Regions from separate parts of the Ruegeria sp. HKCCD7559 genome, predicted to be linked through region 1. Evidence: riboswitches for the same ligand, from Rfam matches in the RefSeq annotation. Region 1 holds a riboswitch; the other holds the start of a gene.
The links. A riboswitch is a leader RNA that binds a small molecule or an ion and turns the genes downstream of it on or off. The one in region 1 is predicted to bind cobalamin.

Region 1 (4,444 bases):
CGTGCTTGCCGATGGCCGCGCCTATGGTCTCAAAAGACGGGCGGCTCTCACCAGTTTCGTGGTCGGCATGCGCCAGCGCCAGGTAGAGCGCGACGCGCAGGGCATTGTCGTCCAGCTCGTGGTCCGTGACCATCTCCAGAAGGTATTGCAGCTTGATCTTGCAGAAGGGCAGAAGCTCAGACATCGGCCCCTCCCACGATTGCGATCAAGGGCGCGATCTGGTATTCGTGCTGAGCAAACTTTTCGATTTGGCCGTTGACGCGGGTGCCAGCCCAGTCAGCGGCCTTTCGGTTTCTGGGGCGTCTGATCCGGTTCGCCAGAAGCTCGAAAAGCCCAATCAAATCAAGGGGTGGGGTTTTCCGGTTCGCCAGCGCAAGCCGTTGATTTCCCTTACTCCGCACAGTCCTGCACGGCTCACCACTTTTTTCCATGGACTATGATCTTGGCTTACAGCGAACTGCTTGTGTTTGGCCCAGCTGTGAACGACGGTCGAAGCCACGGGCTTGATCGAGGTGCCGGACACGCTTTGTGCCATCCAACACGACCTCGGCGGAACAAATCTCGAATTCGGCCAGCATGGTATCAAGCGGGATGCGATGGAAGAGGTCCACGCCTCGCACATGTCGAAACCCAGAGCAGACGGGCAGCTGGTTCTGCGTGAAGATGACAAAGTTCTGAAAGTGCCGGACATCCGGCGACCCAATCTGGCCCGGATTCTGCAACGGGCAGAAAAACGCGCCGAAAGCCGCAGCGGGTGTCAGCCACGCTGCGGCTTTGATCGGGATGCGAAGCGCCTAAACCTCGACTTCGACCTTGCCGATCGGGTTCGAGCAGCAGGCCAGAATGTACCCCGCGTCGATGTCGTCTTCCGAGATCCCTCCGTTGTGGACCATGTGGACCTCGCCAGCGGTTTTCTTGACCTTGCAGGTACCGCACACGCCGAAGGTACAGCCTGACGGAATGTTCAGGCCAACCGAGCGGGCGGCGGCAAGCACCGTGTCGGTCTCGGCAACCTTGGCCGTCACGCCCGAGGTCGCGAACAGGATTTCGGCGCTGCTGTCGTCGTCCAGAACAACGTCATCCAACTCGGGCTGATCCGCCTCGGTTTCCACCGGCGCGCCGAAGCTTTCCTGATAATAGTTGTCCATATCAAAACCAAGACCGGCCAGCGCGTCGCGCACCGCTTGCATGAAGGGCTCGGGACCGCAGCAATAGACTTCGCGCTCAAGGTAATCCGGCGCCATCAGGCCCAGCATCAATTGGTTGAACTGCCCCTGATATCCCGTCCATGGGCGGTAGCGGTCCGGCTCTTCCACCACGAACTTCAGGTCCAAACCATCTGTGCGGCTGGCCATCTGTTCCAAGCGCTGGCGGAAGATGATCTCGGATGGCCGCTTGGCGCAGTTGATGAAGACAACGTCCAGATCGCGGCCTTCGTCCCACATGCAGGTGGTCATTGACATCATCGGTGTGATGCCTGAGCCAGCCGAGATAAACAGGAACTTGCGCGCATCGCTCAGTGCGTTGGTGAACAGGCCCGCAGGCCCAATGGCCTTGAGCCGCATGCCGGGTTGAAGATTGTCCAGCATCCAGCGCGTGCCGATACTGTCGGGTTGCGCTTTGGCGGTGATGGTGATCGACCGCGGCCGCGATGGCGACGATGAGATCGTGTAGGTGCGATACACGACTCCCCCGGGCTGGCCGGGCGCCGGAATCTCGAGCGTCAGGAACTGACCGGGGTGATAGGCGAACTGCGCCCCAGAGGGGGCCCGGAACGAAAAGCTGGCGGTGTTCGGCATCTCGGGCACGACCGAGACACATTCCAGCATCTCTCCATCCTGCCAAACGGCTGATGAAAGCGTGTTCAGATCTTTCATCAGACTTACTCCGCCGCCATGTAGTCAGGGGTCAGGCGGGCCGACACTGTGCTGCAATACCAATCCACGAATTGCAGTACGCCGGATTCCTGAATGGCTGAATACGGGCCGGGCACATAGGCCGGGCTGTTGATGCCCTGCTGGTTGTCCTCGACCACCTGACGGTCTTCGTCATTCGTGGCGACCCAGACTTCGGTCAGGCGTTTCACGTCGTAGTCAACGCCTTCAACCGCATCCTTGTTGACCAGCCATTTGGTCGTGACCTCGGTCTCTGTCGGGCTGATCGGCGTAACACGGAAAACAATCGAGTGATCGGCAAGAAAGTGGTTCCACGTGGTCGGATAGTGGAACTTCAAAAGCGATCCCGCATCCGCAAAGGGCGACCGGCCCAACCAGCGGCGCACGGCGGATTTCCCGTCCATCGTATAGCTCTCGGCGCCTTCTTTCAGCGGCATCCGCGCCAGACGGAATTGGCCGTCCTCGTGCAGATAGAACTGCGATGGCATACCCGCTGACTGGCACCTGTCGAAATGGGCTTGCATATAGGCTGGGGTTTCACCGCCTTCGATCCCCGTCACGCCCGGATCATCAGGGAAGGTCCGGCACAGCGCAGGGTGGTTGCCGCCGCAGTGATAGCACTCGCGATTGTTTTCCCAGACCAGTTTCCAGTTGCCGTTCTCGATGATCGAGCTTTCGAATGCGACCTTGGCATTCGCAAGATCATGCGGCTCAAGATACGGGCGCGCGATATTGGCAAACGTGTCAAAATCCGGGGCGACATCCGCCAGACAGATATAGACCAACCCGGCAAGCTCGCGGCAATGAACCGTCTTCAAACCATGCTGTCTGGGATCAAACTCCGGCCCCATGTCGCGGGCCCACAGCAAAGAGCCGTCAAGCTCGTAGGTCCATTGGTGATACGGGCAAACCAGCTTCGGCGCGTTGCCTTTTGCTGCCTTGCATATGATCGAGCCGCGATGGCGGCAGGTGTTGTGAAACGCCCGGATCTGGTTGTCGGCGCCGCGCACGATGATCACGCGATAGGCACCCACGTTGTACGTTACATAGTCGCCGGCTTTCACCAGTTCACAGGCCGGAATGGCAAAGAGCCATTCGCGATAGTGGATGGTTTCCAGGTCGGTCTGAAAGATCTCGGGGTCGGTGTAAAAGGCCCGTTCCAGAGCATAGCCCGGGATTCGACGCGCCAACAGGTTTTGGACATTGTTCACTTCTGGCTCTCCTGCCGCGCCCCGCGGCATTGCTTGGGCAGATGACAGGGAGGAACCGTCCGGAGGCGCGCGAGGACCACGTCCGAAACCCGTGCCCCCACCGCCACCCGCGGTTTGACATATCTGCAAGGCTGGTTTCCGGACTTGAAAGGGGCTTGCACCCGGTTGCGACACCTTCCCGGGATCCTCGTCCCAGTGGTTGATTGTCGAACCTGACCTTCCTTACCGTTGCGGGGGCAGCGCCGGAATTCCACCGGCTTCCCAATTCTCCGCGGTCTGAGAATCAAACAGCGGCACCTCACGATGGCAGCCTACTTTCTACCTGCTTGGGCGCTGAAATGCTTGCGACATTTCCGGTTTCAAAACAGACATGGAAATTTTCCGGCTGAGTGGACGGCGCCGGGATCACGGTCCTTGGCACAGGGGCATGGCAAGCCCGCCAGCACGGCGTTCTGCAGGGGCCAGTGGGCTTTGCGATGGATGCGGCCACGTCTGACATCCGCGCCGTCAAATTGTCCCCCAGCCGTGACAGCGAAGGCCCGGCTGCTCTGCTCAGAAACGAAACGCTGCACGTCGCCTGAGCATGGCTGGAAAAGAGAGAGTCAGGCCAAGTGAAGGAGGTTTGCAGCAAACCCTTTTGGGTGAAGTTGATCCGTTTGGGATAGTGCTGGCTTGCCATGAGGCAGGTGAAGAAGGCGAATATCCGTCATGCGAGAGTTGTCAGTCCATCCTGTCAACGGACGGTAGAAAACCTCATTTTGTCCATAAAAAATTGTCTTTTTCGGGAAAAACCATTACGTTTTCCGAAAATGGTGGAAAACACCGGAGGCAGTAAGAGAGCAGATGCCAAAACCGAAAACAGGTGTTTTGCGGACAACAGTTCCTTCGCGCCTCATGGGAAAACGGGATGGTCTGTTTTTCCTCTGGGGGCAGATAGAACGCGCGCGCTTGAAGGTCGAGGGCGGCGAACGCGCCGAGGGCGCAGCCTCGGACGGGCCAAGGGCAAACACGGCCGGTGAGGTCAAGGGATCGACGACAGCATTGGTGGACGAGTTTATTTTCTACTGACTTTTGTGATGAAACCGGGCCTGACGGCCCTATTTCTTCTCGAAGAACAGGATGACTTCACCCAGACGGACGCCATAGCGTGAGACATACGCGCGGTTCAGCAGGCGGTCGTCATCCAGCAGCCACATCCAGTCGTCGAATTTGACACGCATGGTCCCGTCCTTGATCGGCAGGTCGATCTTGTATTTCCAGTTGAACGTATCCCCGCGTTCAATCCCGCTGGCGGTGCCCAGCACGCCAGGCGCCGTACCGGTCCACGTATCCTCTCCG
Region 2 (4,444 bases), on a different contig from region 1:
TGAAGGCCTGCGCGATCCGGTCGGCCGCGAACGCGTTTTTCAGGGTGCGCACCATGGCATCCTGACCCACCAGATCGGCAAAGGTTTCCGGGCGATATTTGCGGGCGAGAACCTGATAGGCGGGGCTGGAGCTGTCTGTCATGTCTTCTCGTTGGGATTCGGTGCTTGGGCACAGCGTAGTGGCCACCGTTGCCCGCGTCCACAGCGGGGCGCGATGATTTTTGATTTAGAAACGAGTCGCTTTCGCACTAAACTGCATCAGCGGATTTAATGGCTCATTTTTGTATAGAGTTCTTTGGGGAGGACAGGATTCATGTCGCAGTTGGTGATCTACGCCCTGCAAGTCGGTGGCGGAACGCTGGCGCTGACCTCGATGCCCGGACGCGGCGGAGATTACTCCAGCGATCTGGATATGATCGCAGCCTGGCAGCCTGGGCTTGTTGTTTCGATGACGACGGATGTCGAAATGCTTCAGGACGGGGCGCAGGAATTTGGCAGCGATATTCAAAGCCGCGCCAGCCGTTGGGTTCACCTGCCGATCGAAGATTTCGGAGCGCCGACAAAAGCGATTGATGACGCGTGGCCGTTCGTCAGCGCCGCGGCCCGGCACGCGCTGTCCGGCGGAGGTCGCGTATTGGTACACTGCCGCGGGGGCTGTGGCAGGTCAGGTATGATTGTCCTGCGGCTGATGGTCGAATGCGGCGAAGGCGCGGACACGGCGCTGCAACGATTGCGGGCGGTGCGCCCTTGCGCCGTCGAAACGGATGCGCAACTGGCCTGGGCCTCTCGGCGTGCCCAGGCACAGGTCAGTCTGGATTCAGATTGAAATCTGCGCGGGCGCGCAAGCAGGTTTTCGAGGCCGGATCGTGGAAACTTCGATCATCGCGCAGGGTGGGGTTTTCACGACGCCGGATGGCATCGCACTGAACGTGTTTCCGAAGATCAGGTCGGCATAGCCGTTCAGCGGCTCAATCGTGGTTTCGGGCTGCGTCCCGCAAAAGACACGAATGCGGTCTGATTGCGCGCGGAAAATTGCATGACATCCTTCGCTGCAATGTGACAGCTCGCTGCTGCCCTCAATCTCGAAATCGTCACTTGTGGCCGAGGTCGCCTGGGCCATGGCTTCGGATATCGAGCGCGCCAGCCGCGCCAAAGCGGGACAGGTTTTGCCCGTCCGCTGACATACTGTTGCACTGAATTCATGTGTCTTTGTCTTCCAGATCATCCTGCGCCCTCCGCGCTTGGTGGACAGGATATTTGGGACAGGTGGGACAGCGTGATGCCGTCAGGACCTGCCCGGACACCCCGCCCGAGTTTCGGTTTCGTTTCCGATGGCAGGTCTCCTGACTTGCGGGTCATCGCTTTGCCGACCTTCCCAGCCTTTGGGCCAGTGGTGTTTCGGCATCGCTTACCGCTTACAGTTGCGGGGGCAGTCGCGGATTTGGTTGTTGCCTGCATGACCAGACAATACCGCACCGTGTTCCCTTTTCATCCCGACCCCTTGTGGAGGCCGGAAACCATCACACAACCGCTAGCGTTTGAGCACGCATCGAGTCAAGCCGATCTTTTGACCGGACGCTTGGTCATGCTGGATACGGTGTTGGTTCATGCATAGTGTCGAGGGCGTTGAGGTTCGGAAACCGGATTTACCAAGCGCAAAGCCAGAGATCATGTTGGACACAGAGCAAACGGTAATGACCGAAGAATTTCGCTTTCCGTCCGGGCAGAAAACACTGTCTGCCCGGTTGTACAGCCCGCTGTCTTCGCCCGAAATCGTCGTCGTGCTGAACAGTGCAACGGGTGTGCCGCGCGATTATTACCGTCATTTCGCACGATGGCTTGCTGCCGAGCGGGGTATGGCCTGCCTGACCTATGACTATCGCGATTACGGGCATTCCTTGACCGGCCGCCTGAAAGATTCGCGTGCGACCATGGCGGATTGGGCCTTGATCGACATGCCCGCGGCACGGGCAGAAATGCGCAGACGGTTTCCCGATTCGCAGCATTGGACCATCGGCCATTCGATCGGCGCGATGTTGGGGCCTGTGCAGCCGGATATCGATCTGATTGATCGCATGATCTGTGTGTGTTCGGGGCTGGTAACCCTAAGCGACCATCCATGGCCCTATCGTGGTTTGGCAGGATTGTTCTGGTATGGTCATGCCCCGCTTTTGGCCCGAGCCCTTGGCTACCTTCCCGGAAAGGCGATCGGGTTCGGCTCGGATCTGCCGGCATCGGTCTATTGGCAGTGGCGCAAATGGTGTACGGCGCCTTTGAACTATGTGCCTGAAATCGGGCATGAGTTACCTGCGGCGCAGTGGAAGGATTCTGGAACGCCCGTGGATTTGTTCACCTTCGAGGACGACCAGATGGTGCCGCCGGAAGCGGTTTGGCGGCTTGCGGATCTTTACGGCCCCGATGCCAACCGCCACCTGCTGAGCCCTGCCGATTTCAGGTTGCCTGAGGTTGGTCATATCGGAGCATTTGCCCGGCGCAATGCAGCGGTTTGGCCGCGACTGATCGCTTGATCAGACGCGGCGCAGGACGGGCCGGGCACCGTCCAACGATCACCGGTTGCGAAGTTTCTTTTCCTTCATGACGCCACGGACCATCTTGCCGAACGCTTTGTCCCGCGCCCGGGACTGCGCGACGGTTTCAGAATTGCGCTGATCTTCGCGCCGAAGCTTGCGCCACCGGTCCAATCGAGCCGGATCAAGCGTGCCGTGGCTTATTGCCTTTTGCACGGCACATCCGGGCTCGGAGCTGTGCTGGCAATCCGAAAAACGGCAGTCCCGGCTCAACTCGGCAAGGTCCGAGAAAACGTCGTCGATCCCGTCCCGAGCGTCCAGCAGGCGCAACGCGCGCATTCCGGGTGTATCGATCAACCAGCCACCGTTGCGCATCCGGTGCAATGCGCGTGCGGTCGTCGTGTGCCGGCCCCGCGCGTCATCCTCGCGAATGTCCGAGGTGGCGAGATCCTGATCGGTCATGGTATTGGCAAGTGTCGTCTTGCCAACGCCCGACGATCCAACCAGCGCTCCGGTCTGGCTTTTGGGGCACCACGACAGAACCTTTTCAACCTCTGCCGGGTCCAGCGCGTTGATCGCCAGAACCGTCAGGAACGGATCCAGAGATTGCACCTGCCCCGAGAAACTGTCGGGGTCCGCCGATTTGTCGGCCTTCGTCAGAACAACGACCGGGTAACACCCGGCCTGATGCGCGAGCGCCAGATATCGTTCCAGCCGGGGCAGTTTGAAATCGGCATTGCACGAGCTGACGATGAACAGCACATCGACATTGGCTGCGATCAGTTGCGTCGCGGCGCCTGTACCCGCGGCGCGTCGGTGCAGCAGGCTGCGCCGGTCGAGCAAATGGCGCACGCGTTTGTCGTCATCGGCGAGAACCCAATCGCCAACAGCATAGCTGCCGGTCGTTTGATCGGGGGTCAGTAACGGAACTTCGCCGTCAGGGTTAAGCCCTATCAGGCGGTCCCGATGAACGGAAGTGATGCGAAAAGGCGTGCAGGAAGGATAAGCCGCGTGTTGCGCGGCAAAGTGAGAGGACCATCCCAGGTCCGAAAGTGCAAGAAACATTGGTTTGCCCGTCGTCAGAAACAGCACTCCCGACGGATGGCGATCGCTCATCCCCGGGTCATGTGTTCAGGCAGTCAGTCGATACCGTGAGGTCAGAACCGTGCTGCCCGAAGGGTCTTTGCTACAATCATAAAGCCCTCCTGCGGCCAAGGTTCGTAAAGTGAGAGGTTGGACATCGACCCAAGCGGGGCTCGTTGTGGCTGCTTCCTTCCGGACCTGACCAGGTTGGCGAGGCGCTCGCCCGCGCCAACCTCTCGACTCTGGATATAGGGAAGGCTTCGGCAAAAGACAACCCGTCAGAGCGTCAGCCGAATGCGTGCAAAACCGTTTTCGTCAGGTTCCAGTATCCTGGGGGCAAACCTGTTCAATTCGTCGATATGCTTCAACGCACCGGGACCGGTCCGAAGAATGGTCGTCACCCCCGATTTCGGCATCAGAGAGAACGGGTAAGGTTGCCGGGCCAATGGGTCGGGTGGCAGGCGGTGCGTCATGTAGTCCCGCAAAATGTCCCGGATATCCAGCGGGGGCAGATCGATGGCCGGAGCCGACGACACATGCGGGAAATGTCCGCCCCCGCTTGCGCGATAATTATCGAGCGCGACGACAAATGCCTGATCGGGTTGCACGGCTTGGCCTGCGCAAGTCAGATGATGCACCCGCCTGTGGCCGGGATGGATCATTTGCCCCCCGACATCGTAACGCGCCGGTTGCGACGGGTCGATCTGATAGGACAAGCCAAAGATGACATCGAAATTGTATCCCGCCCGATCCCGGTCGAACAGCTCTGCCTCGGCGTCGGGGAATTGTTGGTTGAATGCGCTGGCTGACATCTCCAACCACTCCAGCAGCTG

Region 2: another riboswitch for cobalamin. It lies ahead of GS605_RS20035 (hypothetical protein); the one in region 1 lies ahead of GS605_RS17030 (aromatic ring-hydroxylating dioxygenase subunit alpha).

The regions. Positions count from the first base shown of each region.
Region 1 covers NZ_WVQU01000007.1:154,998-159,441, reverse strand. Annotated here, with positions in the region: gene GS605_RS17040 (helix-turn-helix domain-containing protein) at 1-184, opposite strand, end outside; gene GS605_RS17035 (hybrid-cluster NAD(P)-dependent oxidoreductase) at 795-1,877, opposite strand; gene GS605_RS17030 (aromatic ring-hydroxylating dioxygenase subunit alpha) at 1,883-3,136, opposite strand; cobalamin riboswitch at 3,218-3,422, opposite strand; partial or broken gene GS605_RS17025 (IS5/IS1182 family transposase) at 3,496-3,648, shown strand; gene GS605_RS17020 (hypothetical protein) at 3,950-4,174, shown strand; gene GS605_RS17015 (DUF3833 family protein) at 4,204-4,444, opposite strand, start outside.
Region 2 covers NZ_WVQU01000013.1:9,536-13,979, forward strand. Annotated here, with positions in the region: gene GS605_RS20025 (DNA polymerase III subunit gamma/tau) at 1-142, opposite strand, end outside; gene GS605_RS20030 (dual specificity protein phosphatase family protein) at 314-826, shown strand; gene GS605_RS20035 (hypothetical protein) at 818-1,225, opposite strand; cobalamin riboswitch at 1,316-1,537, opposite strand; gene GS605_RS20040 (hypothetical protein) at 1,695-2,528, shown strand; gene rsgA (ribosome small subunit-dependent GTPase A) at 2,568-3,644, opposite strand; RNA gene ffs (signal recognition particle sRNA small type) at 3,752-3,850, opposite strand; gene GS605_RS20055 (bifunctional 2',3'-cyclic-nucleotide 2'-phosphodiesterase/3'-nucleotidase) at 3,890-4,444, opposite strand, start outside.